Skermanella rosea: one gene and its partner. Each later gene encodes a partner of the first gene's protein in a complex. Links are inferred from orthologs where the notes say so. Each region holds a gene or a part of one and is shown on either strand. Other genes may lie near its edges. The genes, in order: JL101_RS16380 and xseA.

The links.
Region 2: the proteins of JL101_RS16380 (region 1) and xseA are in contact, whole or in part, in a cryo-EM structure (PDB 8TXR), measured with the Escherichia coli proteins. The link is inferred for Skermanella rosea from one-to-one orthologs.

Annotation. Positions count from the first base shown.
Region 1 is NZ_CP086111.1:3,521,629-3,536,791, reverse strand. The notes cover bases 5,834-8,629. They hold JL101_RS16380 (exodeoxyribonuclease VII small subunit), read left to right. Parts: upstream 5,834-7,003; coding sequence 7,004-7,255; downstream 7,256-8,629. Other genes in these bases: dxs (1-deoxy-D-xylulose-5-phosphate synthase), read left to right, coding at 8,174-8,629; JL101_RS16375 (polyprenyl synthetase family protein), read left to right, coding at 7,279-8,145; JL101_RS16385 (histone deacetylase family protein), read left to right, coding at 5,953-6,882. Outside these bases: wrbA (NAD(P)H:quinone oxidoreductase), read left to right, coding at 29-631; JL101_RS16415 (glutathione S-transferase family protein), read left to right, coding at 731-1,678; JL101_RS16410 (protein phosphatase CheZ), read left to right, coding at 1,817-2,560; JL101_RS16405 (hybrid sensor histidine kinase/response regulator), read right to left, coding at 2,578-4,182; JL101_RS16400 (DUF423 domain-containing protein), read left to right, coding at 4,482-4,898; JL101_RS16395 (ArsR/SmtB family transcription factor), read right to left, coding at 4,900-5,247; JL101_RS16390 (sulfurtransferase TusA family protein), read left to right, coding at 5,493-5,720; more of dxs, read left to right, coding at 8,630-10,117; JL101_RS16365 (hypothetical protein), read left to right, coding at 10,617-12,716; JL101_RS16360 (TlyA family RNA methyltransferase), read left to right, coding at 12,793-13,533; JL101_RS16355 (hypothetical protein), read left to right, coding at 13,645-15,163. UniProt on the Escherichia coli protein: Bidirectionally degrades single-stranded DNA into large acid-insoluble oligonucleotides, which are then degraded further into small acid-soluble oligonucleotides.
Region 2 is NZ_CP086111.1:1,717,290-1,732,505, forward strand. What follows is about bases 4,815-7,663. They hold xseA (exodeoxyribonuclease VII large subunit), read left to right. Parts: upstream 4,815-5,377; coding sequence 5,378-6,949; downstream 6,950-7,663. Other genes in these bases: purD (phosphoribosylamine--glycine ligase), read right to left, coding at 4,815-5,256; JL101_RS07945 (LpxL/LpxP family acyltransferase), read right to left, coding at 6,962-7,663. In the rest of the region: JL101_RS07915 (GtrA family protein), read right to left, coding at 1-44; JL101_RS07920 (glycosyltransferase family 2 protein), read right to left, coding at 41-1,111; JL101_RS07925 (hypothetical protein), read right to left, coding at 1,135-2,799; JL101_RS07930 (Rpn family recombination-promoting nuclease/putative transposase), read right to left, coding at 2,897-3,856; more of purD, read right to left, coding at 3,967-4,814; more of JL101_RS07945, read right to left, coding at 7,664-7,852; lpxK (tetraacyldisaccharide 4'-kinase), read right to left, coding at 7,842-8,843; JL101_RS07955 (3-deoxy-D-manno-octulosonic acid transferase), read right to left, coding at 8,840-10,120; JL101_RS07960 (glycosyltransferase family 4 protein), read right to left, coding at 10,199-11,221; JL101_RS07965 (UDP-2,3-diacylglucosamine diphosphatase), read right to left, coding at 11,218-12,012; hppD (4-hydroxyphenylpyruvate dioxygenase), read left to right, coding at 12,334-13,413; JL101_RS07975 (hypothetical protein), read right to left, coding at 13,398-13,589; JL101_RS07980 (sensor histidine kinase), read left to right, coding at 13,686-15,216. UniProt on the Escherichia coli protein: Bidirectionally degrades single-stranded DNA into large acid-insoluble oligonucleotides, which are then degraded further into small acid-soluble oligonucleotides.

The DNA of each region.
Region 1 (15,163 bases):
ACGGATCCATCCGAACGGGAGACGAGACATGGCGAAGGTCCTGGTCCTCTACTACAGCACCTATGGTCACATCGAAACCATGGCCGGAGCGGTCGCCGAAGGGGCCCGCTCGGTTCCCGGCACCGAGGTGACGGTCAAGCGCGTGCCCGAACTGATGCCGCCGGACGTCGCGGCCAAAGCCGGCGTCAAGCTCGACCAGGCAGCCCCGGTCGCGACCCCGGCGGAACTCGCCGACTACGACGCCATCATCTTCGGGACGCCGACCCGCTTCGGCAACATGGCGTCGCAGATGCGCAATTTCCTCGACCAGACCGGCGGCCTGTGGGCACAGGGCAAGCTGATCGGCAAGGTCGGCAGCGTCTTCGCATCGACCGCGACCCAACACGGCGGCCAGGAAAGCACCATCCTGTCCTTCCACACCACGCTGCTCCACCACGGCATGGTGATCGTGGGTCTTCCCTACAGCTTCTCCGGCCAGACCACCCTGGAGGAGATCGCCGGCGGCTCGCCGTACGGTGCCACGACGATCGCCGGCGGCGACGGCTCGCGCCAGCCCAGCACGGTGGAACTGGAGGGGGGCCGTTTCCAGGGCCGGCATGTCGCGGAGATCGCAGCAAAGCTGCACGGTTGATACCGCAGCAAAGCTGCACGGCTGATGTTGAAGACCCGTGCCCCCGGCCGCGCCGGGGGCACGGCACCGGATCGCAACGCAACGCTGGAGGAGACCATCATGGGTTTGCTGATCGACGGACGCTGGCACGACCAGTGGTACGACACGAAATCGACAGGGGGCGCCTTCAAGCGGCAGGAGAGCGCGTTCCGGAACCAGGTCACGGCCGACGGCTCGTCGGGCTTCAAGGCCGAACCGGGGCGCTATCATCTCTATGTCTCGCTGGCTTGTCCGTGGGCGCACCGGACCCTGATCTTCCGCAAGCTGAAGAAGCTGGACGACGCGATCTCGGTCTCGGTGGTCGAGCCGCTGATGCTGGAGAACGGCTGGGAACTGGCTCCCGGCGCCGATCCGGTGAACGGCAAGCGCTTCCTCTACGAGGTCTATACCGAGGTGAAGCCCGACATGAACGGCAGGGTGACCGTGCCCGTGCTGTGGGACAAGCGGAAGCGGACGATCGTCAACAACGAATCGGCCGAGATCATCCGGATGCTCAACACCGAGTTCAACGCCTTCGGCGACGCCTCGGCCGACTATTACCCGGCCGATCTGCGCGGCGAGATCGACGAGATCAACGCCTATGTCTACGATCGGGTCAACAACGGCGTCTACAAGGCCGGCTTCGCGACGGACCAGGCGGTCTATGAGCGGGCGTTCGACCAGCTCTTCGAGGCGCTTGACGCGCTGGAGGAGCGTCTGGACCGCCAGCGCTATCTGGCGGGCGACCGCCTGACCGAGGCCGACTGGCGGCTGTTCACCACCCTGGTCCGGTTCGACGCGGTCTATGTCGGCCATTTCAAGTGCAACCTGCGCCGGATCGAGGACTACCCGAACCTGTCCAACTACCTGCGCGAGCTCTATCAGGTGGACGGAGTCGCGGAAACGGTCAGCTTCGAGCACATCAAGCGGCACTACTACGGCAGCCACAAGACCATCAATCCGACCGGAATCGTGCCGAAGGGGCCGGCGCTGGACTATGGCGCTCCCCACGACCGCGGCCGGTTCTGAGGCGGTTCCAGAGGATCCGGAGCGCTGCGGTTCAACCGGAATGCGACAATTCGCATGCGACGTGTTAACCTTCGATAAAGTGTATACGTCGATACTCTGCCCCTGTTGTCCCGCACCAGCTTCGCAGAGATCGACGGCATGTCGGCCAAGCCATTCACCGCAGAACTGCAACGCCGAGGTCTGCCTTTCCGGCACGGGGCGTCGACCGACCTGGAAACCGTCGCGAAGCCGGAGCCTGCGGGCCCCGTTCCCGTTCCGACGGCCACGCCCGCGGAGCTGATGGCGGCGATCGACCGGATCGAGCGGCGGCTCGACGAACTGGCGGCACTCCAGCCGGTGCTGGAGCCGGCCCCCGCTCCCGGACCGGCTCACGCCCCCGGTCCGGACGTCGCCGACCTGCAGCAGCGCATCCAGGCGACCCATATCGAGATCGCGGCCCTGCGTCATCCCAAGGCGGAGCAGGACAGGCTGGTGGTCGCCGGGGAGGAACTGGCGGCCATCGTCAGCGCCACCGAGCATGCGACCAACGGCGTGCTGAGCGCCGCCGAACTGATCGAGCGGACGGCGGTCAAGCTCAAGGCCAAGACCGACGATCCCGAGGGCAGGGCCGACCTCGACGGCATCATGGACGCCGTCGTGAGCATCTTCGAAGCATGCAACTTTCAGGACATTACCGGCCAGCGGATCGGCAAGGTCGTGCGGACGCTCGACTTCATCGAGGAGCGGGTCGTGAACATGATCCAGACCTGGGGCGCCGAGGCCTTCGCGAACCTGCCGACCTCGGTCGAGGTCCCCGTGGCGGAGGAGGCGAAGCTGCTGAACGGACCGCAGCTCCAGGGTAAGGCGATCAGCCAGGCGGAAATCGACGCCCTGTTCGGCTGATCCGGGGGCCGCAGCCCTCATTCGGCCGCAAGGGCCGAGCCTCCGATGCAGACCTCCAGCATTTCGAGCAGGTCCCGTTTCTGGAACGGCTTCACCAGCAGGCCGCCGAGGCCGGCGGCGCGCCAGCGGGCGGCTTCCGCTGCGTCGGCATGCGCCGTCATGCCGATGATCGGAGTTCCCGCGTTGACTCCCCCGGGTGCTCCGATGGACGAGGCCATGGACGGCCCTGCCATGTCCGGCATCGCCATGTCGAGCAGGACGGCCTGGAACGGTGTCCTGCTCGCCGCGTCGACCGCGCTCCTCCCGGTGGTCGCGGTGTGGACCAGGAAACCCGCGCGCATCAGCATCAGCCCGGTCACCATGCGGCTGGCCTCGCTGGCATCGGCCAGCAGGACCCTCGGCCGGTGGCCCCCGGATGCCGGACCGGGTGCGGCGGCCTGACGCCCCGCCGGGAGGGGGCGAACGGTGCCCGACATGGAGGTCGGCGACGTTCCCGGGCCATCGGCGGCCCGCATCGTCAGGTGAAGGCGGAAGCTGCTGCCGGTCCCCGGCTCGCTGAGCACCGTCAGCCGGCCCCCCATCGCCGAGGCGAGCCGGCTCGCGACGGCGAGTCCCAGGCCGCAACCGCCGTAGCGCCTGTTCATCGACCAGTCGGCTTGGGAGAAGGCTTCGAACAGGCTTGCCCGGTAGCCGGGATCGATGCCGATGCCGGAGTCGGTCACGGAAAGCACGAAGGACACGAGGTCGCCGCCCCGATCGCCCGCAGTATCGCCGGCGATCGGGTCGACGGACCCGGCGGCACTCTCCAGCGTCACGGCCAGCCCCCCGGACTCGGTGAACTTGATCGCGTTCGACAGCAGGTTCCGCAGGATCCTGGCCAGTTTCTGGCGGTCGCCCCGTACGGTCCGGGACAGTGCCGCGTCGGTCCGGCAGGTGATGGTCAGCCCCTTGGCCTCCGCCGTCCGGATCACCGCGTCGACCTCCGTGGCCACCAGGTCGGAAAGGCGGAACGGGCAGTCCAGCAGTTCGACGGGCTCGCTCTCCAGCTTCGCGAAATCCAGGATCTCGTCGATGACCCGGGCCAGATCCCTGCCCGAGTTGCGGGCGGTCTCCATGAAGGCGTCGCGGTCTTCCGGCGCGACGCCTTCCGCGAGCAGGTCGAGTGCGCAGACCACCCCGTTCAGCGGCGTCCGGATCTCGTGGCTCATCAGCGAGAGGAACGTGGCCTTGGCGCGCTCGGCATGGCGGGCATCCGCTGCCGATACCCCGCCGGAGGATCGAACCGGCCGGAAGCTGAGGGCCACGCCACCGTCGATCGACACGGCGGAATACTCGAACTGGTCGACGCCGGCCCCGGTCCCGCAGGAGGGACCCGCGAAACGTGCGCCCGCTCCTGATTCGGCGACGGCGGTCAACCGGTCGGGCAGGCCGCCCGGCACCAGGTCCGGCAATGTCGCCGTCAGCCGCCGGCCGATCAGGTCCGCAGAGCGGCGGCCCATCAGCCGGGCGCCTTCCTCGTTGATCAGGAGCCAGCGGAAATCGCAAATGCGGCCGTTCGGGTCGCGGACCGCCTTGAGGAACGCCATGCCGTCGAACGTGGCCGCCATGAGAGCGCCCAGCATCCCCTCGGTTCCTTGCGGCCCGGCCTCCGCGGGATGGTGCCCGCCCTCGATCTTCCCGGACCGGCCGCCGATGTTTTGCTTGAGGACTGGCGTAATGCGCGAAAGATGGGGCATGGTCTTCGGCTCGGCGACTTCGAATTGCAAAATGCGAAGCAGCTTGCGTAAACCAAAGGATATAGCTGTCGCCGCTGCTCACCCTTATGGTCATAGCAAACGTCGGGCCATACCCGTCCGCCCGGGTCGCGGACGGGCCGGGCGGACGGGGAGCGGACGGCAGCGCAAAGCGGGAGATCTGATTCATGTCGCAACGCATCACCGGATTTTGGCTCGTGCTGGCGGCGCTGAGCGGCGGCATCGCGGTGGCGACCGGAGCCTATGCGTCGCACGGGCTGTCCGATGCCCGTTCGGTCGAACTGTTCCGGATCGCCGGGCAGTACCAGATGTGGCATGCCCTGGCGCTGGGCGGGGTCGCGACGCTGGCCCGCTTCGGGGCGGCGGGCCGGGCAGGCTGGCTGCTCGGAGTGGCGGGCTGGTGCTTCCTGCTCGGCACCTTGCTGTTCTGCGGGGCGCTCTACCTCCTGGCGGTGCAAGGACCCAGCCCGCTGGGTGCCGTGGCACCGGTCGGCGGGATGGCCTTCATGGCTGGCTGGCTGGCCCTGGCTGTCGTCGGGGTGCGCTGGATGACGTCCGGGGCAGGTCGGGGCGCGGGTGGGTGATTCAAACGACGGCGGCGCTATCCTCGGTCGCCGGTGCGTCCATCCGGTCCGGCTGCGGCGCACAATAGAGGTCGTGGAGCACCTTCATGACGGCCGCCGCTTCGCCGCCCTGGAGGGAATAGTAGATCGTCTGCGCCGACCGGCGGGTGCGCACCAGATTGTCCCGGCGCAGCCGCGCCAGATGTTGGGAGAGAGCGGACTGGCTCAGGTCGACCAGCGTCTCCAACTCCCCGACCGACTTTTCCCCCAGGGCGAGGTGGCAGAGGATCAGCAGTCGGCGTTCGTTGCTCATCGCCTTCAGCAGCTTGCTCGCTTCGCGGGCGCTTTCCTGAAGATCCTCTATGGTCATACTGACGCGGTTCTCTCGCTGCCGCCGGCCGCCCCGGAACCGGCATGGAAAAGGGCTGAGATAGACTGATAATTCTAAAGCCTGGGTTACATATCGGCGATCCGGCCGGCTCCGTAAAGCCAATTCGCCGCTCCGCCCGTCACGCGACCGGATGCGGCGCGGCCGGGCTTGCCGGCAGGCGCGTGCTGGGCGTAAGCCGGTCCGCTCGTATCAGCTTTCGCCATCAGCATTCAAGGAATACCGCCATGGCAAATCACACCCTCGACGCCAAGGACCTGACGTGCCCGCTGCCCGTGTTGCGTGCCCGCAAGGCGATGAAGCACCTGGCTCCCGACGACGTCCTGGTGATCGAGGCGACCGATCCCGCCGCCACGAAGGATTTCCCCGCTTTCTGCGATGCGACCGGCCACAAGCTCCTGTCGGTCGACCATGACGGCGCCGTCTATACCTTCAGGATACGGAAGGCGGGTTGACCGGGCGCGGCAAGATGGCGCTCCCCCCTCCCGGGAATAGTTGCGGCGGGAAGGCCGCCGTTCGCGGATACTCGGGAGAGCCGCGCCTTCGCTGTCGGGGGCTGACGCTCCGGCAAGGGAGGATGCGCGGTATGCCGTGAGGCTGGATTCGGAAGATTCCCGATGCAAACCGGGGAGTGATCTGGGACCATGCCCGTCACGCGGGGAAACGCTCAGAAAAAGAAGAAGACCGATGTATACCTCCCTTTTCAGCCATCCCTCCTGCATCGACCATGACACCGGCATCGGGCATCCGGAATGCCCCGAGCGCCTGAAGGCCGTCCTGGCGGCGCTGGAGGGCGAGGCTTTCCACTTCCTCGACCGCCGCGTCGCGCCGCGCGCCGAGATCGAGCAGCTCGCCCGGGTCCATCCGATCTCCTACATCGAACGGGTGCTGGCCGCGATCCCGACCGAGGGCCATGTCGAGCTGGACAACGACACCGTGCTGTGCCCCAGCTCCGGGGAGGCGGCGCTCCGGGCCGCCGGCGCCGTGTGCGCCGCCGTCGACGCCGTCATGAGCGGTGAGGCGCGCAACGCGTTCTGCGCGACCCGGCCGCCCGGCCACCATGCCGAGACGGCCCGGGCGATGGGCTTCTGCCTGTTCAACAATGTCGCGGTCGGCGCAGAGCATGCCCGCAAGGTCCACGGCATCAGCAGGGTCGCCGTGATCGACTTCGACGTCCATCACGGCAACGGCACCCAGGACATCTTCCAGAACGATCCCGGCCTGTTCTACGCCTCGACCCACCAGGCCCACCTGTACCCGAACACCGGGCTCCTGGAGGAGCGCGGCGTGGCCGACAACATCGTGAACGTGCCGCTGCCGGAAATGGCGGGCAGCCCGGAGTTCCGCCACGCCATGATGACCCGGATCTTCCCGGCTCTGGAGCATTTCCAGCCGGAGCTGATCATGATCTCGGCCGGCTTCGACGCGCACACCCGCGACCCGCTCGCAAGCCTGCACCTGGTCGACGACGACTATGTCTGGGTGACCCGCAAGCTCGGCGAGTTCGCGCGCGAATACTGCGGTGCACGCATCGTATCCACCCTGGAAGGGGGGTACGACATTCGCGCCCTTGCCTCAAGTTGCGCTGCGCACGTACAGGAACTGATGGCGGCGTGATCCGCCGGGCCTCCACGTCAGGGGGATCGGTCCGCCTTCGCAGTCCGACAGCCAACCCGGACTTGCGGACAGGCCGGCGACCGCCCTAAAGTCGCCAAGGTACCCTGGTGACGGTAGGATGATGGCTGACTCCGCAATACCCCCCGATGTCGCAGCGCTGAGTTTCGAAGACGCTCTCGGCGAGCTGGAGCGGATCGTGCGCCAGCTCGAGGAGGGCCGCGCCAAGCTCGACGACGCGATCTCGTCCTACGAGCGCGGCACGGCGCTGCGCCGCCACTGCGAGGCCAAGCTTCGCGAAGCCCAGGCGAAGGTCGACCGGATCACCGTTGCCGCCGACGGCTCGATCGGCGCCGAACCCGCGCGGATCGAATAGTGGCTAACGAACTCTCTTCCGCCATGGGCGAAGCGGCCGAACTGGTCGAACAGGAAATCGACCATCTCCTGCCGATGTCCGACACCACCGAGGCCAAGCTGTTCGAGGCGATGCGCTACGCCTGCCTGGGCGGCGGCAAGCGGCTGCGTCCCTTCCTGGTCATGACCAGCGCCGGCCTGTTCGGCGTCGCCCGCGACTGCGCGGTGCGCGTGGCGGCGGCCGTGGAGTTCGTCCACTGCTATTCGCTGGTCCACGACGACCTCCCGGCGATGGACGATTCGGACCTGCGGCGCGGCCGCCCCACCGTCCACAAGCGCTTCGACGACGCTACCGCCATCCTGGCCGGCGACGCCTTGCTGACCCTCGCCTTCGAGGTGCTGGCCGATCCCGAGACCCACGAGGATCCCAAGGTCCGGTGCTCGCTGGTCGCGGCGCTGGCCAAGGCGGCCGGCATGCATGGCATGGTCGGCGGCCAGATGCTCGATCTGATCGCGGAGACGACGCAGTTCGACATGGGAGCCACGACCCGGCTGCAGCGGCTGAAGACCGGCGAGATGATCGCCTTCTCGTGCTGCGCCGGCGCCATCCTGGGGCGCGCGTCGCCGCCCCAGATGCATGCCCTGCACAATTACGCCCACGATCTGGGCCTTGCCTTCCAGATCGCCGACGACCTGCTCGACATCGACGGCGACCCGTCCGTTACGGGCAAGCCGGCGCGCCAGGACGCGGCCGCCGGGAAGGCGACCTTTGTCTCGATCCTGGGAGTCGAGCGGGCGCGCGACCAGGCGCGCCTGCTGGCCGACCAAGCCGCCCGTCATCTCGAGATTTTCGACGGCAGGGCGGATATCCTGAAATCCGTCGCAACCTATGTCGTTGAGCGGCGTCATTGAGCGGCGCGCCTGACCAGAGGAGGTTGTATTGACCGCACCCAGCAATACCCCGTTGCTCGATCGCTGTACCGTTCCGGCCCAGATCCGGAAGCTCAAGCCCGATCAGCTCCGGCAACTGGCGGACGAGCTTCGGACGGAGACGATCGACGCGGTTTCGGTGACCGGCGGCCATCTCGGCGCCGGCCTGGGCGTAGTCGAGCTGACGGTGGCGCTCCACCATGTCTTCGACACGCCGGACGACCGGCTGATCTGGGATGTCGGCCACCAGGCCTATCCGCACAAGATCCTGACCGGGCGGCGCGACCGTATCCGCACGCTGCGCCAGGGGGGAGGGCTGTCCGGTTTCACCAAGCGGTCGGAAAGCGAGTACGACCCGTTCGGCACGGCGCACAGCTCGACCTCGATCTCGGCCGGGTACGGCATGGCCGTCGCGAACCGGCTGTCCGGCAAGCGCAACCATGTGGTCTGCGTGATCGGCGACGGCGCCATGAGTGCCGGCATGGCCTACGAGGCGATGAACAATGCCGGCAGCGACGACAAGTCCCGCCTGATCGTCATCCTCAACGACAACGATATGTCGATCGCCCCGCCGGTCGGCGCCATGAGCGCCTATCTGTCGCGGCTGATCTCGTCGAAACCGTACCTGAGCCTCCGCCATCTCGCCAAGGATATCGCCGAGCACTTCCCCCGGCCGCTCAAGCAGGCCGCCCGCCGGGCGGAGGAATATGCCCGCGGCATGGTGACCGGCGGCACCCTGTTCGAGGAGATGGGCTTCTACTATGTGGGGCCGATCGACGGCCACAATCTCGACCACCTGCTTCCGGTGCTGCAGAACCTGCGCGACACCGAGGACACGGGGCCGGTCCTGGTCCATGTGGTGACCCAGAAGGGCAAGGGCTTCGCACCGGCGGAGGCTTCGGCCGACAAGCTCCATGCCGTCTCCAAGTTCGACGTGGTGACCGGCGCCCAGGCCAAGGCGAAGTCCAACGCGCCGACATATACCCGTGTCTTCGCCCAGGCGCTGATCAAGGAGGCGGAGGCTGACGACAAGATCGTCGCGGTGACCGCCGCGATGCCGTCCGGCACCGGCCTCGACCTGTTCGACAAGCGCTTTCCCGACCGCCTGTTCGACGTCGGCATCGCCGAGCAGCATGCGGTCACCTTCTGCGCCGGGCTGGCGACGGAGGGGTACAAGCCCTTCGCGGCGATCTATTCGACCTTTCTTCAGCGTGGTTACGACCAAGTCGTCCACGACGTGGCGCTGCAATCCCTGCCGGTCCGCTTCGCGATCGACCGGGCCGGGCTGGTCGGGGCCGACGGCGCCACCCATGCCGGCGCGTTCGACATCGCCTATCTGGGCTGCCTGCCGAACATGGTCCTGATGGCCGCCTCGGACGAGGTCGAACTGATGGACATGGTGGCGACCGCCGCGGCGATCGACGACCGGCCCAGCGCGTTCCGCTACCCCCGCGGCGAAGGCGTCGGCCGCGACATGCCCGAGCGGGGCAGGGTGCTGGAGATCGGCAAGGGCCGCGTGGTCCAGGAAGGCAGCAAGGTGGCGCTTCTGAGCTTCGGCGCCCGCCTGCAGGAGTGCATGTCCGCCGCCCAGGACCTAGCGGCGCGCGGCCTGTCCACGACCGTCGTGGATGCACGGTTTGCCAAGCCGCTGGACGAAGACCTGATCCGCCGTGTCGCCGCCTCGCACGAGGTCGTGATCACCATTGAGGAGGGTTCCGTCGGCGGCTTCGGCAGCTTCGTCCTGCACTTCCTGGCCGGTGCCGGGCTGCTGGACCATGGAATGAAGATCCGGTGCATGGTGTTGCCCGACCATTTCCTGGACCATGACACGCCCGTGAAGCAGTACGAGGAGGCCGGCTTGGCGGCACGGCACATCGTAGCGACCGCCCTGAAGGCGATGGGCGTCGACGGGGCCGCTCAGGGACTGGCCGGACAAGGCGCCGCACGGGCGTAGCCTGAGGCATGGCGCTGGGCCGGTACGGGAAGTACAGGGAGGCGGCGTGCCTTGCCGCGTCGGGCGACGATGGCCGCAGGTGCCGATCGCCCGATCAGCGCGCGAGCGGGCTTCGCCTTGAACGCGCCCCACGCGGCTGAAGAAGGCTGAAGTCGGCAACTCCCGAGTTTCGCGGGTGATGCGCGGGACCGCCATGACTTCAGGAGATCCTGGATTTGATCAACCCGTTTCCTGCGGCGCGGCGCCGGCAAAGTCGCGCCGGCCCCTTTCACCACGTCACCTGTCCGGTCGGATGCAGTAGAACTGCGCAGGCCGGAAAGTCATGTGGCATTCAAGTTCGCTCTACTTTTGGGATGTTGCATTGCGTAAGAAACATTCCGTATCACACGGGATGAATTCGGCAGGAATCGAGACCCGCGATCGCCTTCTCATCACCGTATCTAATGGTATTAATCACACCGGTTAGGGTCCCGGTATTATTGCCCGGAAAAGATTTAGTATGAATACTGAGAATGTCGCTGTACGTAGAGTCCTGTGGGCGATTGCGCTCGTCTTATCCTTGATGCTTGTTTTTCAGGATCAGATCGCGACGGGATTTGCCGTAACGACTGGTGACCGGCTTGATGGAATAATCCAAATCAGCATTCTTGAACATTGGAATAACGTTTACAGAGGCCTATCGGACTGGGACACGACGAACTACTTCTTTCCTTACGATAGTACACTTGCCTACAATGATGGCTATTTCCTGTTCGGGCTTTGGCATGCCTTGTTCAGAGCTGCCGGGGCGGACCCCTTCCTCTCCGCTGAGCTGGTGAATTTTGTCTTTCGCATAATTGGGTTCTCCGCGACGTTCGTTCTGTCGCGCCAGGTCCTGCGTTTGGAGTTTGGCTGGGCGCTGCTGACGGCTGTTCTTTTTACCGTCAGTTCGGGCACGTTCCTGCAATCCGGCCATGCACAGATATTGACCGTATCGTTGGTGCCGTTGTTCGTGTGGCTTGCTGCGCGGATGGTGTCCGGTCTGGCCATGGACAGCCGGGCGGCGGCACTGGGGTGGGGAACCGCAGCAGTCGTGCTATACGCGGCGTGGTTGCTTACCGCCTTTTACACGGCATGGTTCCTGGCGTTCTACACCCTTCTCTGTCTCATAGCTTTGCCTTTTACCGGACAGGTCGGCAGGTCGATAGGCTACCGAGGGCTGCTTCTGGCTCGGCGTCATGCATTGGTCCTGGTGCTGTTGCTCGGGGTCACGGCGATCAGCCTGATCCCCTTCCTTGAGCTCTATCTTCCTCGTGCGGCAGAGACGGGGATGCACGACTACTCCCAGGTGTCGCCATACCTCGGGGCGCCATTCACGCTATTCAATGTCGGACCTGACAATCTGCTCTACGGTGGTATTTTCCAGAAGGTGAATGCGGACTATCCCGACATTTTCCCCTTGAGGGGGGAGCACGTCGTCGGGATTCCCCCGGTGCTGCTGATATGCTTTGTCAGCAGCGCGATATGGTGCTGGAAGCACGTACCGGTCCTGCGGGCGCCAATCATCGCTGTCGTCCTGTTCTGGGCCTTGACGGTCAATATCGGCGGCAGTTCGCTCTGGATCTGGATCTATCAGACGGTTCCAGGTGCCAAGGCGACCCGTGCCGTTGTCAGATCCTACATCTTCCTGGCAGGGCCGGTGGCCGTCATAGCGATAATCGGGCTGGCCGGGATGTTCAGGATGCGGGGCCACGTTCTCTTGCCGGTGGGACTTGGAATGCTGCTGGTGATCGAGCAATTGAACACCGGGAGTGTCGCGTTGCTCGATCGTATGGAGGAAAAGCGCCGGCTCGCCGCCCTTCCTCCGCCCCCCGCGGAATGCCTGGCCTTCGCAGCCATGGTTTCCCGTGAAGGCAAATCGCCGGACCAGCCGGATCTGCTGAAGCAGTACAGCCATAACGTCGATGCGATGCTCATTGGAGAAGTGATTGATCTCGAAACCATAAACGGGGTCTCTACATTCAACCCGCCAGACTGGAACTTCAATGATCCTACGCGGTTCGACTATGCGCTGCGCGTCAAGGATTATGCGGACAAGTACGACATCGAAGGACTTTGCGGCCTGGACATTGCCGCTCTTCGGTGGGATCAGGAGATCAACTCATCTGCTCCCATGCCTTCAATGCCGCTCGCCCAGCCCATGGAGGTGGGAACCGGAAAGCAGGGTTCGCTGGCTCTCGGCTCGGATTGGTGGCCCAACGAGAGCTGGGGAACTTGGGGGCGCGCGCATGCGACGCTTTGGATCATGCCGCCTGCACCTGGTAACGATGCCTTCCGGTTGACAGTCGTGGCACAGGCCTTTCCTCATGCTCCGGCGCCGTCCCAGCGCGTGAAGGTGTTCGCCGACGGCGAGTTGGTGGCGACCTGGAACGTGTTGCCGACGCCGGCCGAGTTTTCTGCCGTTCTGCAACGGCCCAAGGGCCAGGCGATCAAGGTGGAGTTTGTCGCCGAGGACCCCGTAAGCCCGAGCTTGCTCGGAACGAGCCTCGACAGTCGAGTGCTGGGCCTGGGTTTGATGGAATATCGTTTGGACCCGCTGTCTCGCGACAAACTTCCCTGATGGCGATCCACGGGCTTGCTCGACCGATGCGGGGAGCTTGGCGATGTCAGATTTGTTTGGAAAGGAAGACCCGGGCATGACGCGATCGCGCGTGGACAATCTGCTGGTCGAGCGCGGCCTCGTCGAAAGCCGGTCAAAGGCGCAGGCGCTGATCATGGCCGGCCTCGTCTATTCCGACACGCTGCGCATCGACAAGGCTGGCCAGATGCTGGCGGCCGATGCTCCGCTCTCGGTGAAGGGGCAGGACCATCCCTGGGTGTCGCGCGGCGGGCTGAAGCTGGTCGAAGGGCTGGACCATTTCGGCATCGACGCCGAGGGCTTGACCTGCCTGGATGTCGGCGCCTCGACCGGCGGCTTCACCGACGTCCTGCTGTCCCGCGGAGCCGCCAGGGTCTACGCGGTCGATGTCGGGCATGGACAGCTTGCCTGGAAGCTGCGGCAGGATCCGCGCGTGGCGGTGCTGGAGCGGACGAATGCACGCAACCTCTCCGCGGCGGAGATCCCCGAGGCGGTCGATCTGGTGGTCTGTGACGCCAGCTTCATCAGCCTGATGACCATACTGCCGGCGCCGCTGAGCCTGACACGGCCGGGCGGCTGGCTGGTGGCGCTGATCAAGCCCCAGTTCGAGGTGGGCAAGGGCCGGGTCGGCAAGGGCGGTGTGGTTCGAGACCCCGAACTGCACCGGGAAGTATGCGACACCGTCTCCACCTGGCTGTCCGGGCTACCCGGGTGGCGCGTCCTGGGCATCACCGAAAGCCCGATCCAGGGACCGGAAGGGAACCGGGAGTTCCTGATCGGGGGTGTCCGGGAGGGCTGACGGGCCACCCCTCCCGAGAGGCGCGCGTCACAGAATGAACACGGCCGGCCAACGACTCCTTGCCGGTAAATGACGCGCCACAGACCCAGCGCCAGCAGACCGGGACATTCCATGACGGCACAAACAACCACAAACGGAACAAGCCCCGGCAAGAAAGATGGCCTGGAAGTTTTCCGGTACGCCAATGCCTCGATCCCGGTTCTTGTCTGGCTGGCGCCGCTGGCCTCCGGGCTCCTGTCCCTGTACATGGGCAAGAGCATGGCCTGGGACCTGCTCCACTATCATTATTACAACGGCTATGCCTTTCTGAACGACCGGCTGGGCTACGACATCCTGCCTGCGGTATTCCATACCTTCCTCAACCCCGTCCTGGACATCGCCTTCTATGTCGGCGTGGAAACCCTGCCGGCGCGCGCCGTGGGATTCATCCTCGGTGCCGTCCATGGCATCAACGTGATCCTGCTGTTCCACTGCGCCCGCCTGGTTCTCGGACCGAGGGTCAGGGGATCTTCCGCGATGCCCAACCTCCTTCCGGGCTTCCTGGCGGTCACGGGCTTCGGGACGGCCGCCGCCATGGGCACCCTCGGTTCTTGGCATCATGACCTGATCGCCAGCCTGTTCTTCCTGGGCGCGCTCGTGATCCTGCTGGCCAAGCCCGGCAGCCGCGCCGCGCGCTTGCCGAAGTTGCTGCGTCCGGCCTGTGCCGGGCTGGTGGTCGGGATCGGGTTGGGGTTGAAGCTGACCCTGGCGCCGTTCGTGCTGGCGATCGTCGCGGCGCCCCTGGCGGCCATGGGCCGGGCGGGAGACCGTATCCTGGCCTGCGCCGCGGCCGGGACGGCGGCGGTCGTGGGGCTGCTGCTGTCGGCCGGCTTCTGGATGGTGCGGATGCAGGCCGAGTTCGGCAATCCCTTCTTCCCGTTCTTCAACCGTCTGTTCGGATCGCCCTTCGCCGGTGCCGGGGACGGCCGGGACCTGCGCTACCTCCCGGCGGACGTGCTGGAATATCTGGTCTATCCCGTCATCTTCAGCTTCGATGCCGACCGTATTTCCGAGGCGCCCTGGCGGGACTTCCGCCTGCTGGCCGCCTTTGCCGTGGCGGTCGCCCTGCTCGTCGCCGCCCTGACAACCCGCATGGTCCGCTGGCGGCTGAACGGCGGTGTCTTCACCGGCTCCAATGCCCGGATGCTGCTGTGGACGGCGCTGGTCGGCTATGCCGGGTGGCTGGTCCTGTTCTCGATCTACCGCTACGCGGTACCGCTGGAAATGCTGGTTCCGCTGCTGCTCTGCGTCATGCTCGTGGCGCTGCTCGGCGCCCGGGCCGGCGCGTATGCCACCGTGGCCTGCTGCCTTGCGCTGGTGGTGACCACCAGCAAGGCGGACTTCGCCCGCAAGGACTGGAACGACGATCCGTTCGTCGGGGCATCCGTTCCCGTGCAGTACCGCAGCCTGCGGGACGCCGTGATCCTGATGGCGGGGCGCAGCGCCGATGCCCACTTCATTCCAGCCTTCGACCCTTCCAACCGGTTCATCCGGCTGGACGGCTTCGATTATGCCTACAGGGCCGACGATCCCTTCACCCGGCAGGCTGCGGCGGTCGTCTCGGGACATGAGGGACCCGTGTTCGGGATGT
Region 2 (15,216 bases), 1.8 Mb from region 1 along the record:
ATGCCGAAGCGGATGAATTCCGCCCGGAACAGCCTTCGGATCATCGCCTGTCCTTCGAGTCGCGCGCCGGGTCGCGGACGCCGGGGGCGGGGATCCTGAGATACTGCATGCGCTTGATCTCGCGCCGGCCGCGGGTCACCGTCTCCAGGATGAGGCCGCAGGTCAGGCTGAGGAACCCCAGCAGCATCAGCCCGGTGGATAGGACCGCCGTCGGCAGGCGCGGCACCAGGCCGGTCTGCATGTAGGTGGCGACCACCGGCCAGGCGAGCACGATCGACAGGAACGCCAGCACGCCGGCGATCGCGCTGAAGAACTGGAGCGGGCGCTCCTCCTTCACCAGCACCATGATCAGCTTCAGGATGCGGAAGCCGTCGTAATATGTCCGCAGCTTGCTGGCGGAACCCGGCGGACGGTCCTTGTAGGGGGTAGTCACGTCGGACATGGGCATGCGCAGTTCAAGCGCGTGGACCGTCAGTTCCGTCTCGATCTCGAAGCCGCCGCTGAGGGCCGGGAAGCTCTTGACGAAACGGCGCGAGAACACCCGGTAGCCCGACAGCATGTCGGCGACCCGGTTGCCGAAGATCTTCGCGACGATGCCGGTCAGCATCATGTTGCCGAAACGGTGCCCGGGACGGTAGGCGGCGGCGATGTCGGTCACCCGCGCGCCGTTGACCATGTCGAGCTGCTGGTCGACCAGCTTGGCGACCAGGGCCGGAGCGCTGGGCGCATGGTAGGTGTCGTCACCGTCGACCAGGACATACACGTCGGCCTCGATGTCGGCGAACATCCGCCGAACCACGTTGCCCTTGCCCTGGAGGGGTTCGGTACGGACGATGGCGCCCGCTTCGCGCGCCAGCTCGACCGTGCGGTCCTTGGAATTGTTGTCGTAGACATAGATGGCGGCGCCCGGCAGCGCTGCCCGGAAATCGCGGACCACGGAGGCGATCGACGCCTCCTCGTTGTAACAGGGGATCAAGACGGCGATCTCCAGGCCCGTCAGGCCGGGTAAGGCCGCCTCGAGCGAGCCGCTGTCCGGAACGGCGACGGCGACGGGGGAGCGCTTGGCTGCCGTGCTGAGATCTTGGCTGGCGTCGGAGAACTGGTCTATCAATTGTCACCTGATGACGAAGTAATTCACTGTCGATCCACCGTCGGCCGCCGGACCGCGCAGAAACTGTGCGGTTCGCCCAGGTTGTTGTGGATCACCTGGCAACTTTCCCAATCGAGCGTCAATCCGTAGAACGCCGCGGCGTCCGCCGCAATATCGGTATCCGGGACCGTCGCGATCATAAAGTAATCTCCGCGATGGTCCATCACTCTACGCCGAAGCACTTCAGAATACCCGTTGTCGGTCGAATCGGGCTGGACGAAATTGCTCTGCAACCTCACGAAGGGGATCTGCGGCGGGAACGAGGGGATCAGGTGGCCGACCGGCTGGTATCCGCCGATCAGCACCATGGTCCGGTCCGGGTCGGGGATCGCGGGCATGTCGAATTCCACCACGTTGCTTGTCCAGGCCGACCGCCCCCAGGTCCCCCAGACCGTCGTCGCCTGGAGGACGGCCAGCACCGAGGCCGTCACGGCGACATGCACGTTGCGGGCCAGCGGAAGCGCCCCGAGCGCCAGGACGATGCAGAGGGGGGCCAGCATCTCGAGCGGGACCGCGTAACGGTAGATGCAGAACATCCAGGCCCAGGCCGCGTAGGAAAGCGCCGCCACCGTCAGCAGCCAGCGGGCGACGCCGGGGCGGGAGATGGCATGGGACGCGCCGGAGCGCCGGGACGCCGGGGCGGCCAGGACGCCTGCCAGTGCCGCTACCGGAAGCAGGACGTAGAGCGTCAGGATCCGGTGGTCGCGGAAGTCGATCTCGCCCGCGACCTGCGGATCGGCGCTGATCCTGAACGGGAGCGTCAGCCTTTCCCAGGCGGATTTCGGCTGGTAGGCCAGGTCCTTGTAGTCGCTGATGGCGCCCAGCGGCGATTTGAAGAGGTTATTGTAGTAGGGGTGCAGGGGATTGCCGTGGGTCTCCCACAGGAACCACATCCAGTGCCCGGATAGCATCGCCACCGCCGCGACGATGCCCAGGCCACAGGCGACCGACAGCAGCAGCCGGCGGCCCGGGGCGGCGGGAGCAGCCAGGAAGCCGAAACAGACGCCGATGCAGTAGATGACCGAGGGCTGCTTGAGCCCCATGGCGGAGCCGACCAGCAGACCGGACACGAAGGCGAGTCCAAGGGCCGCCCGCCGGGGACCGGCGAACAGGCGGTCCTGCGTCCCCGCGATCAGCGCCAAGGCCCCCAGGAAGCCCAGGCCGACGGTGTTGTCATGGAAGGTGGTGCCGAGCTGCGCCACGCTCCCGCCGCCCAGCACGCCGACCAGCGCGATGGCGCCGGCGGCCCAGACCTTGCGCACGGGATCGTCGATCAGGAGAACGGCACGGGCGAGGGCGAACAGCAGGACGAAGTTGAGGCTCTGGACGAAGGCCAGCACGCCGTAGGCGACCGGGGCGGGCACCGCGTTGCCGAGCAGGAAAAAGGGGATGTCGAGCGTCGGGTTATAGAAGCTGGGCGTCTGGGCCGGCACGACGTCGAAGAAGAAGCGCCCGTTGAGGAAGCTGTAGGGATTGTACCAGTGATAGTTCCGCAGGTCCCAGTTGGCGTCCTGACCCAAGGCGACATTGAGCAGGACGAGGCCGAAAGGGACGGCGCACGCCAGCACCAGGGCCGTCAGCCTTGCCGTCCGGTCCCCCGCGGAACGGGCCGGCGTGATCGGGATCGAAAGCGCCAAGGGAACCGGCATGGGATGGTTGGGCCCTGACGGGCGATGGCGTCTAGTTACCCGCCGGTCGCCGCGCGATCAAGGCTTGGCGGCCGGAGAGACCGCTTTCCGCCGGAGCTCAGCCGGGATCGATATCCGGAAAGACGTCGGCGAGCTTCCTGGCGTCCATCAGGCGGTCCATGTAGGTGTCGAGTTGATCCATGGTCGCCGAGGCGATCAGGTCATCGACCTCTGCCGGCAGGTCGCCGAACCGGCGCCTGAGCTGCCGAGACAGCATGTCCGCTCTGCCCTCGGCCCTGCCTTCGGCCCGCAGTTCGCGCTCCCAGATCTTGATCCGTTCCGACAGCATGTCCTGAACCTCCCCTAGTCCCGACGGGACCGCCACCGGCCCGTCCCCGCCAACCAGCGCCGCCACGGCCTGGGCCACCACCTCGCCGAAGGCCAGCTTCAGCGAGTCGTGGTCGGCATGCCTCCGGAACCAGCCGATCACCTCGCCGACCAGTCCGGGCAGCTCGGCGGGCCGGGTGCAGGTCTCGATCCGGAAGAGCAGCGCCACCAGCCCGTCCTTCCGGGCGAGGTCCTCGGCGCCGAGCCTGCCCTCGTCGATGAGATGATAGCGGATGCCCGGCTGCCAAGGCCAGAGCGCCGCGTTGGGGGCCAAGCCCATCAGGCCGGCGGCGTCGAGCGGCGCGTTCCACGGGGCCTCGCCGTTGTAGAGCACCACCGGCAGCACCGGCGGCAGGGGCGAGCCGGGCGGCAGCTTCAGCTCCCGGATGAGATGCTGCCACAGCAGGCCGACATAGACCATGACCCGGATCGCCATCCACCAGTCGGAGCGCGACTGGAACTCCAGCATCAGGTAGATGTGGACGACCTCGCCGGACAGGGTCGGCACGCGCCAGATCAGGTCGCCCTCCCGCCGGCGGCCGTCGCGGGCGTGGAACTTGGCGTTGACCCGTTCCATGCGGGTGAAGTCCAGCCCGGCGGCGACGTCCTCCGGCACGAAGCCGCGGATCAGCTGCTCGACCATCAGCGGGTGCGCGAAGAGGCGGTGGTACAGGCTGTCTGAGGCAGGCATCGGGGCGGGTATCCCGTGGGATGGAACAGCCCCTCTCTGCATGCGCCCGCAACCTTGCGCAAGCGGGCGACGCGGCCCGCGACCCTATGCCCCGGGGAGCAGGAAGCGACTCACACCCGCCCGACGGCGCGCCAGCCGATGTCGCGGCGGCAGAAGCCTTCCGGCCAACTGATCCTATCCACCGCCTCGTAGGCCAGGCCCTGGGCTTCGCGCACCGTCGGGGCGATGGCCGTGACGCCCAGCACCCGGCCGCCGTCGGCCAGGACGTGGCCGTCTTCGGACAGGACCGTGCCGGCGTGGAAGACGGTGACGTCGGGCAGGGCGCCGGCCTCGTCCAGCCCGTGGATCTCGGTCCGGCGGACATAGTCGCCGGGATAGCCCTTGGCGGCCATGACGACGCACAGGGCCGTGTCGTCGTACCAGCGGAGCTGGAAATTCCTGAGGACGCCGTCGCGGGACGCGATCAGGGCCGGCAGCACGTCCGACATCATCCGCTTCATCAGCACCTGGGTTTCCGGGTCGCCGAAACGGGTGTTGTATTCCAGCAGCTTCGGGGCCGGTCCCTGGGGCGAGTCCACGATCATCAGGCCGGCATAGAGCACGCCCTTGAACGGCCTGCCCTCTGCCGCCATGCCGCGCACCGTCGGCTCGATGATCTCCCGCATGACGCGCGCCTCAAGCGCCGGAGTCATCACCGGCGCCGGGGAATAGGCGCCCATGCCGCCGGTATTGGGGCCGGTGTCGCCGTCGAACGCGGCCTTGTGGTCCTGGGCCGAGACCAGGGGCAGGGCGGTGGAACCGTCGACCAGGGCGAAGAAGCTGGCCTCCTCGCCCGCCAGGAACTCCTCGATCACCAGTTCGGCGCCGGCATCGCCGAACCGCGACTCGACCATCGCCTCGTCGATCGCGGCCATGGCCTCCTCGACGGTGCGGGCGATCGTCACGCCCTTGCCGGCCGCCAGCCCGTCGGCCTTGACGACGATGGGCGCGCCGCGCCCGCGGACGAAGGCGCGGGCCGATTCGGCGTCGGTGAAGCGGCCGTAGGCGGCGGTCGGGATGCCGTACTTGGCGCAGAGATCCTTCATGAAGCCCTTGGAGCCCTCGAGCGCCGCGGCCGCCGCGGTCGGGCCGAACGCCTTGATGCCCGCGGCCTCCAGCCGGTCCACCAGGCCCAGCACCAGCGGCTGCTCCGGCCCGACGACGACGAAATCGACGGCGTTCCCCGTGGCGAAGCGCACCAGGCCGTCGAGGTCGTCGGCCTTGATCGCGACGCATTCGGCCTCGCGCGCGATGCCTGCGTTGCCGGGCGCGCAGTAGAGCTTGTCGCAGAGGGGGGACGCCGCGATCGCCCAACAGAGCGCGTGCTCGCGTCCACCCGAGCCGACCACCAGTACCTTCATGAGCCTCTTGTCCTCTACGACGTCCTTTTGAAGCCCTGTTTCCAGGGCGTGGGCCTTACAGTCTTGTTGCGAAGGCGAAGGCTTGTATCATGCCGACGCCATGACACAAGACCAACCCCTAATGGATCGCGACCCGGTCCCCAGCCGCCCCGGCTCGAACCTTGCCGAGTTCACCGTGACAGAATTGTCGCGGGCGCTGAAGCGCACGGTCGAGGAGTCCTTCGGGTATGTGCGCGTCCGGGGCGAGGTTTCCCAGCCCAAGCGGCACGGCTCCGGCCACGTTTACCTGCGCCTGAAGGACGAGACCTCGGTCATCGAGTCGGTCTGCTGGCGCGGGACCGCCGCCAAGCTGGCCGTCCGTCCCGAGGAGGGGATGGAGGTCATCTGCACCGGCCGCCTGACGACATATCCCGGCCGGTCGCAGTACCAGCTGGTGATCGAGACGATGGAACTGGCCGGCGAGGGCGCGCTGCTCAAGCTGCTGGAGGAGCGCAAGCGCCGGCTGGCCGCGGAGGGGCTGTTCGACCCGTCGCGCAAGCGGCCGCTGCCGTTCCTGCCCGGGGTGATCGGGGTCGTCACCTCGCCGACCGGAGCGGTGATCCGGGACATCCTGCACCGGCTCGCCGATCGGTTCCCGCGCCACGTGCTGCTGTGGCCGGTCGCCGTGCAGGGGGAAGGGGCCGCGGGGCAGGTCGCCGCCGCGATCAGGGGGTTCAACGGCATCGCGCCCGGCGGGCCGGTGCCGCGGCCCGACCTGATCATCGTGGCGCGCGGCGGTGGGTCGCTCGAAGATCTGATGGCCTTCAACGAGGAGATCGTGGTGCGTGCCGCGGCCGACAGCGCGATCCCGCTGATTTCCGCCGTCGGGCACGAGACCGACACCACGCTGATCGACTTCGCGTCGGACCGCCGTGCGCCGACGCCGACCGCCGCGGCGGAAATGGCGGTGCCCGTCCGGGCGGAGCTGATCGCCCTGGTGCTCGAGTTCCAGCGCCGGCTGCATGGCGGCACCGGGCGGATGATCCTGGAGCGGCGCAACCTGGTCGAGGGGCTGGCGCGCGGCCTGGGCGATCCGCAGGCGCTGCTGGAAGGCTGCGTCCAGCGGCTGGACGACCGCTGGGAACGGCTCGGCATCGCGGTCGCCGGCACGATCGAGCGCCGGCGGACGCGGGTCGCCGAATTGGGCGCCAAGCTGCGCCACCCGCGCGAGGTGATGACGGCGGCGCGCGGGCGGCTGCAATCGGAGGCGCGCGCGCTGGGCGCGGGCCTGCGCCATGTCGTCGCGGCGGAGGAAAGCCGGTTCGGCCGGATCGCCTCGCGGCTGACGCTGCTGCCGGTCCGCATCCGCGTCGGGGACGGCGACAGGAGGCTTGCCGAGCTGGGCGAGAGGATGGATGCCGGCTATGCGCGGCTGGTCGCCGAGCGGATGAGCCGCCTGAAGGCGGGAGCGGCCCTGCTGGAGAGCTATTCCTATCGCGGCATCCTGGGGCGCGGCTTCGCCCTGGTGACCGACGACGCCGAGCAGCGGGTCACCTCCGCGGGCGACGCGAAGGCCGGCATGCCGGTGACGCTGGAATTCCATGACGGCAAGGTCGATGCCGTCGTCGGCGGCGGCGGGCTGGCGCGCAGGGCGGAAACGCCGAAGCAGCCGCGCAAGACGGAAGCGAAAGCCAAGCAGGGGTTGCTGTTCTGAACCTTGCCCGGCTCAGTCCGGCCAGCGCCGGTGGAGCCAAAGCCACTGCTCGGGCCGGGCGCGGACCCACTCCTCCACCACGGCATTGATCCTGGCCATCATGGCGCGGATGTCGGCGTCGCGGTTGCCGGACTTAGGCACGTCCATCGGCGGGAAGACGGTCAGCCGGAACCTGGCGCCGCCCAGCCGCTCGGTCAGGACCGGGACGATCGGACAGTCGAACCGCAGGGCGAGCTGGGCGATCGCCGGCGCGGTCATGGCGTCTCGCCCGAAGAACGGGACCGGAATGCCGTCGTTCATCTTCTGGTCGATCATCATGCAGACGCTGCCGCCGTCCCGCAGGGTCGCCATGATCTCGCGAGCACCGGTGCGGCCCTTGGCGACGAAGCGGCTGCCGGTGACTGCGCGGACATGGTCGATGAGGCGGCCTACCGCCGGGTTGTTGGGGCGGCGGTAGACGGCCGTGATTGGCAGGCCGTTGCGGGTCGCCCCCATGGTGTTGAGTTCCCAATTGGCGAGGTGGGCGGAAAAGAACAGCGTGGGAGTCCTGGCCTTCGCCATTCGCAGGACGCTGTCCGCACCGATCATCTCGGTACGGCGCCAGACCTCGTCGAGATGGGGATACTCGGCCATCACCCGGCCCAGATTGTCCCACATGCCGCGCAGGATCTCCTTCCGCCGCTCCGGCGTGGCGTCAGGCAAGGCGCGGTCGATGTTGCGCAGGGCCTTGCGCGACGTACCCAGGCGTGGGCCGACCGTACGGCCGATCCAGCCGCCCAGCCCCGAGGCGGCGTCGAGCGGCAGGACCGCGAAGATGCCATAGATGAAATACAGGAGGGCCGCTTCGAGCGGGTATCCCAGGTAGCGCCGGCGCAGGCGGGCGAAATTGGTTCTAGTGGCCATCGGGATTCGCGGACGGGATCGGGGAGGAGACGTAGCGGGACAGCAGCCGGCCGGCCGCCGACGGGTCGTCCCAGACGACGGAAACCGGCACCACCCGGACCATCGCGCGGGCATCCGGGGGAAGCCGCACGGCGTCCTTCGCGGTGGTGACCAGGGAGGCGCCGAGGCCGGCGGCATGTTCGACCAGGCGCATGACCTCGTCCGGCAGATAGGGATGGTGGTCGGCGAATGCGATCCTGCCGACGAGCCGGGCTCCCATGTCGTCGAGCGTCTGGAAGAACTTGGCCGGCCTGCCGATGCCGGCGAACGCGACGACGCGCTGGCCGCGCAGGGCCCGCGCGGCGGCGGGGTCGGGCTCCAGGCGGGCCTGGAGAAGGGGAAGGCGGCCGCCGACGCGCCGCGCCACGCCGGCGGTGTCGCGGCCCAGCACGACCACCGCGTCGGCCCTCGCCAGCCCGCTGTCGACAGGCTCCCTCAGGGGACCGGCCGGAATGGTATTGCCGTTGCCGAACCCGGCCCCGCCATCGACCACCAGGATCGACAGGTCTTTTTCCAGGCGGGCGTTCTGGAAGCCGTCGTCCATCACGATGACCTCGGCCCCGGCCGCGGCGGCACTCCTGGCTCCGGCCAGGCGGTCGCGTGCCACCCAGGTCGGGCGGGACTGGGCCAGGAGAAGCGCCTCGTCGCCGACGGCGGCGGCGTCGTGGCTGGCAAGGTCGACCAGGACGGGGCCTTTCTCCCGCCCGCCGTAGCCGCGGGTCAGGAAGCGGACTTCACGGGTCCCCAGGAGGGCGGAGACGGCCAGCGCCACAGGCGTCTTGCCGGCGCCGCCGGCGACCAGGTTCCCGATGCAGATGACAGGAACCCCGGCATGCTCCGGATGCGCCGACGCCCGGCGGGCCCGGCCGACCGCGGCGAACAGCCGCCCGGCCGGCGACAGCAGGCGCGACGCCATGCCGGGCGGCGCATACCAGAAGGCCGGTGTCTTCAGGGGCATGGAGCGACGCCGGCGGCGAGGGTGGGGACCAGGGCGTCGAGCACGGCATCGACCACCCGCCGGTTCCGGTCGGCCACGGCCGCGGCGGCCGTCGCCAGCCGAGACCGTTCGGCGTCGTCGGTCAGCAGCCGACCGACCTCCCGGGCGAGCCCGTCGGCGTCTTGCACGGTCACGGCGGCATCGTCGGCCCGCAGCTGGGCCGCTACCTCGGAGAAGTTCGTCATGTGGGGACCGTGGATCACGGCGCAGCCGAGCTGGGCCGGCTCGACCGGGTTGTGGCCGCCGATCGGCACCAGCGAACCGCCGACGCAGACGACGGGCGCCAGCCGGAAGAACAGCCCCAGTTCGCCCACGGTGTCGGCGACATAGACCTCGTGCCCCGGGCTGGGCAGGTCGCCGGCCGAGCGAAGCGCCCGGGCGAGGCCGCGTTCTTCCAGCAGGCGGGAGACTTCGCCGCCCCGTTGGGGATGACGCGGGACGATCACCGTCAGCAGGCCGGGCAGGCGGTCGCGCAGGGCGGCGTGGACATCGGCCGCCATGGCCTCTTCGCCGGGATGGCTGCTCGCCATCAGCCATGAGGGCCGGTCGCCGAAGGCGTCGCGCAGCCCGGCCAGGGCCGCGGGGTCGGCCGGCAGGGGCTCCGCGGAGAACTTCAGGTTGCCGACGCAGCGCACGTCGCGGGCACCCAACCGGCGCAGCCGGTCCGCCTCGGTCTCCGTCTGGGCCAGGCACAGGCCGAAAGTCCGCAGCAGCGGCCGGATGAAGCCAGGCACCCGGCTCCAGTTGCGGAACGATCCGGCGGACATTCGGGCATTGACCAGGGCCGCGGGGATCCGGCGGCGGCCGATCTCGCACAATAGGTTGGGCCAGATCTCGGACTCGATCCAGAGCGCGAGGTCGGGCCGCCAGTGGTCCAGGAAGCGCCGGACATAGGGCATCCTGTCCACCGGCACATACTGGTGGATCGCGCGGGCGGGCAGGCGCCGCGCCATCAGTTCGGCCGAGGTGACGGTGCCGGTCGTGACGAGCACGGTGAGGTCCGGATACCGTTCCAGCAGGCGGTTGATCAGGATCAGGACCGACAGGGACTCCCCGACGCTCGCCGCGTGGAACCAGGCGAGCCGTCCGGGCGGGCGATCCGCGGAGGCGCGGCCGAGCCGTTCCGGGGCCCGGGCCGGATCTTCCTTTCCGGCTGCACGGCGGCGGGCGAGATACAGCCGTATCGCGGGCCCGCCGATTTCCGTCAGCCCGCGATAGATCGTCTGCAACATCTGAGAACGGTGACCAGTCCGGCGTGAAAAAGCGCGGCACCTTACCACGATCGCCGGGGAGGGCTAAGGCTTTTCGACTTAGGACTGTACCAATCGGTCCGAGCAGCTCAAAGGCTTGAGGTTGTTGATGAATTGTTCGGCCGAGGCGCGCCAGGACCAGGTCAGGGCATGTTCGCGGCAGCGTTCCGGCGAAATGGCGAGGGCGGAATTGACGGCCCTGCCCAGATCCTCGTCCAGGCAGCCGACCGCCGCGCCGTCCATCACGTCCAGCGGCCCCGGCACCGGAAAGGCGGCGACCGGCACGCCCGACGCCAGCGCTTCGAGCAGGACGAGACCGAAGGTGTCCGTCCGGGAAGGAAAGACGAAGACGTCGGCCGCCGCGTAATACCGCGCCAGCTCCTCCCCGTGGCGGGCTCCCGCGAACTTCACGCCCGGATAGCGCCGGCGGTACTCCTCCAGCTGCGGGCCGTCGCCGACCACGTACTTGGTCCCGGGAAGATCCAGCCTGAGGAAGGCCTCGAGGTTCTTTTCAACCGCGACGCGGCCGACATACAGGGTGATCGGCCGCGGATCGTCCAGGAAGGCTTTGGACCGCGGCCGGAACAGCTCGGTATCGACCCCGCGGGACCAGCGGCGGATGTTCCGGAAGCCGCGGGCCTTGAGCGCGTCCTCGATCGACTGCGTCGCGACCATGACCGCGGCGGCCGGGGCGTGGAAACGCCGGACGACCGCGTAGCTGAGGGCCAGCGGCACCGGGGCGCGGTCCCGGACATATTCCGGGAAACGTGTGTGGTAGGCGGTCGTGAAGGGGATATCGTGCTTCAGGCAATAGCTTCTGGCGGCGAACCCCAGCGGCCCCTCGGTCGCGATGTGGATGGCCCCGGGGTTGCTGGACTCGATCATGCGGGCGAGCTTCCGCCCGGCACCGAGCGCCAGCCGGATCTCCGGGTAGCTGGGCAGCGGAACGGTACGGAAGCGGTCCGGGCCGATGATCTCGACCGTGTGGCCGAGTTTCTCCAGTTCTTCCCGAACGGTCGTCAGGGTCCGGACGACGCCGTTGACCTGCGGGTACCAGGCATCCGAAACGATCAGTATCTTCACGCTGCCGCCCTGGCTGAGACCCTGACTGGCAGCAAGCGACGTGAAGCCGCCCAGTTTATGATTTCCAGCTCGCCGCTCTCGTGCTCGACGAGAGCCGTGCAGGATTCGACCCAATCTCCGTCGTTGCAATAGAGCACCCCCTCCATGGGACGCATTTCGGCGCTGTGGATATGCCCGCAGATGACGCCGTCGACGTTGCGGCGGCGAGCCTCCTCCGCCAGCGCCTTTTCGTAGTCGCCGATATACTCTACCGCATTCTTGACGCGGTGCTTCAGATAAGCCGAGAGGGACCAGTATGTGAAGCCCAGCTTTCGACGCACATAGTTGAACCAGGTGTTGATCCCGAGCAGGGCCGTGTAGGCGCCGTCCCCCAGGTGGGCGAGCCATTTGGCGTATTTGACGACGGCGTCGAACTGGTCGCCATGGATCACCAGGAGCCGCCGGCCATCGGCCGTGGTGTGGACCGCGTCCTCGACCACGGCGACACCGCCGAAGTTCAGCCCGATATATTCCCGGAACGCCTCGTCATGGTTGCCCGGGATGTAGAAGACCTTGGCGCCCTTGCGCGCGCGGCGCAGAAGCTTCTGGACCACGTCGTTGTGGGCCTGCGGCCAGTACCAGCTGCGCTTCAGCCGCCAGCCGTCGACGATGTCGCCGACGAGATACAGGTACTCGGACTCGTGACAGCGGAGGAAATCCAGAAGAAGGTCGGCCTGGCACCCGCGGGTTCCCAGGTGAACGTCCGAGATCCAGATGCTTCGATAGTGCCGCACACCAATGTCTGGCTGCATGCGCCGGCTCCTCTAGGGCTTGCGAAGTCGGCGCCGATATACATCTGAATAGAGGCCGCTGACAATGCTTCGGTGGAATGAGGGTTCCCGGGCAGTCCAATCTTATTATTTCTGTAATGTTGATGCCTTTGGCTTGTAACAATTCAGGAAAACTACATAACTCTATAAATTATGTTGGGACTCATTGCCGCAGCGGCGATGCGTGCCGGACCCTGCGCGCTCCGGCTCGATGAATTTTCGGCGGCGGGCGACGATCCCGCGCCCCATATGGCTATACAGGTCTTTCTTGCTCTGCCTGAAAAGCCATTAGGGGAGGAAACCATGCCGAAGTCAGACGGCCGGATCACCGACCAGAACCCGATGGGCACCGACGGGTTCGAGTTCGTCGAGTACACCGCTCCGGATACCAAGGAATTGGGCGCCCTGTTCGAGCGGATGGGCTTCACCGCCGTGGCGCGCCATCGTTCGAAGGACGTGACCCTGTACCGTCAGGGGGGAGTCAATTTCATCGTCAACGCGGAGCCCGACAGCTTCGCCCAGGCCTTCGCCCGGGTCCACGGCCCCAGCGTCTGTGCGATCGCGTTCCGCGTCGCCGATGCGGCCTATGCCTTCAAGAGGGCGGCGGAACTGGGAGCCAAGGGCGTGGCCGGCACCGCCGGGCCGATGGAACTGAACATCCCGGCGATCCAGGGCATCGGCGGCAGCCTGATCTACCTGGTGGACCGTTACGGCGACCGCAGCATCTACGACGTCGATTTCGAGTTCATCGAGGGCGCCGAGAGCGCGCCGAAGGGACTCGGCCTCACCTCGATCGACCACCTGACCCACAACGTGCATCGCGGCCGGATGACCGAGTGGTCCGATTTCTATACGAAGCTGTTCAATTTCCGCGAGATCCGGTATTTCGACATCGAGGGCAAGCTGACCGGGCTGAAGTCCAAGGCGATGACCAGCCCCTGCGGCAAGATCCGGATCCCGATCAACGAATCGTCCGACGACAAGTCGCAGATCGAGGAATATCTCCGGGCCTACAAGGGCGAGGGCATCCAGCACATCGCGCTGGCGACGGACGACATCTACGAGACTGTCGAACTGGCCCGCAGCCGGGGCGTCGAGTTCCTGGCGCCGCCCCCCGACACCTATTACGAGATGCTGGCGGAACGGCTGCCGGGACACGGCGAGGACGTGGAACGCCTGAAGCGGGACCACCTGCTGATAGACGGCGCGCCCGGCGGCGGCCTGCTGCTCCAGATCTTCACCAACACGGTGATCGGGCCGATCTTCTTCGAGGTGATCCAGCGCAAGGGCGACGAGGGGTTCGGCGAGGGCAATTTCCGGGCGTTGTTCGAGAGTATCGAGCGCGACCAGATCCGCCGCGGCGTGCTTCAGGAAGACGGGTGAGGCGTCCGGCCGATGCCGGTTGGCTTACCCAGGCGCACCGCCGCGATCAGCGCGTCGGTTCGGTGTGGTGCGCAGCGTTCCCAGACCTGGTCCACGCTCTCCCGCGCGTAGCCGAACAGGACCCAGCCGAGCGGGGCGCGGTCGCCGGCCGGGTTTGCCATAGCCCGGCTTGCCATGGATGGCCCGGCTTGCCATAGGATGATCAGCCAAGATTCGACCGCTGCGCTGGTTGGGTCCGGTGGTCCTGCAAGTAACGGGAAAGGCATGCCGAATTGACGGACTTGGCGCGGGAAGGAACCGCGGACGCCGGAGGCGGGGAAGCCTTCCTGGGCGAGTTCATCCGTGTCATAGCGCTGACGATCCTGCCGGTGCTGCTGTTTGCGATCGTGGTCGCCGTGATTCTCACCGATCGCCAGCAGAGGCTGGTCCTGGAGACGCTGGAGAGCCGGGCCGCCGCCGCCGCCATGGAACTGGACGGCATCTTCACCAGCCAGATAGCGCTGCTGACGACGCTTGCCGGGTCGCGTTCCCTCGACGACGCCGATCTTTCGAGCTTCTATGTCGAGGCCCAGCGCGCGGCGCGGACCCAGCCCGACTGGTTCACGATAATCCTGTCGGATCCGGCGAACGGCCAGCAACGCCTGAACCTGTTGCGGCCCCTCGGCGCGGCGCTTCCGGTATTCCCCGATCTCGACAGCCATGAGCAGGTGGTCCGCACCGGCAAGCCGATGATCGTCGCCCGCCCCACCGCCCTGGGTCCCGTCTCCGGCCGGCCGGTGTTCGGCATCCGGGTTCCGGTCCTGCGGGACGGCCGCGTGATCCATGTCATCAGCGCCGCGCTCAAGCCGGAAACCGTCATGCGGGCCTTGCAGCGGCTCGAACTGCCTTCCGGCTGGGGCGGGGTCATCCTCGACGACAAGCGGACCGTCGTCGCGTGCGCGGGCTGCCCCGAGAACAGCATCGGCCGTCCTGCCCTGCCCGCGGTCAGGGAGCACATCGACGAGGTGCAGGCCGGGGTCGGCGTGCTGACCACGCTGTCCGGGGTGAAATCGTACTTCGCGATCGGCCGGGCGCGGGCATCGGGCTGGATCGTCGGCGCCCGGGTGCCGACGTCGGATGTGACCGCCCTGTGGCTGGGGGAGCTTTGGATCGTCGGGCTCGCGGGCCTGATCAGCATCGTCGTGGCGTTCGGCGCGGTGGCGCGGCTAACCCGTCGCCGCCGCGAGGAGCATGGGGTGCTCGAAGCCCGGGTGCGCGAGCGGACGGCCGCCCTCGAGCTTTCCCTGGCGCAGCGCGACCTGCTCCTCCGGGAGGTCTACCACCGCGTCAAGAACAATCTCCAGGTCGTGGACAGCCTGATGGGCTTCCATGCGTCGCGCCTGAAGGATGCCGAGGGCCGGAACGCCTTGGAGCGGCTTCAACTGCTGGTGCATGCGCTGGCGCTGGTTCATCAGCGGCTTATGGAGTCCGAAGACCTGGCGCGGTTCGACATCCGTCCCGTGCTGGAGGAACTCGGTGCGAGCCTGGAGGCTTCCACCGGCGCCGCCGAGCGCGGCATCCGGGTCTCCGTCGAGGCGGATCCCCTGGAAACGTCGCTTGATTTCGCGATCCCCCTGGGCTTGCTGATGACCGAACTGGTCACCCGCGCGTTGAAGCACGGCTACCCGGCCGGTTGGAAGGGCGTGGTGACGATTTCCTTCCGCGCCGGTTCTTCCAACCATGCCGCCCTGACGGTGGCCGACGACGGCAGTGCGGACGGGCATCGATCCGCGATCTGCTCCGACACCGTCGGGTCGAAGATAA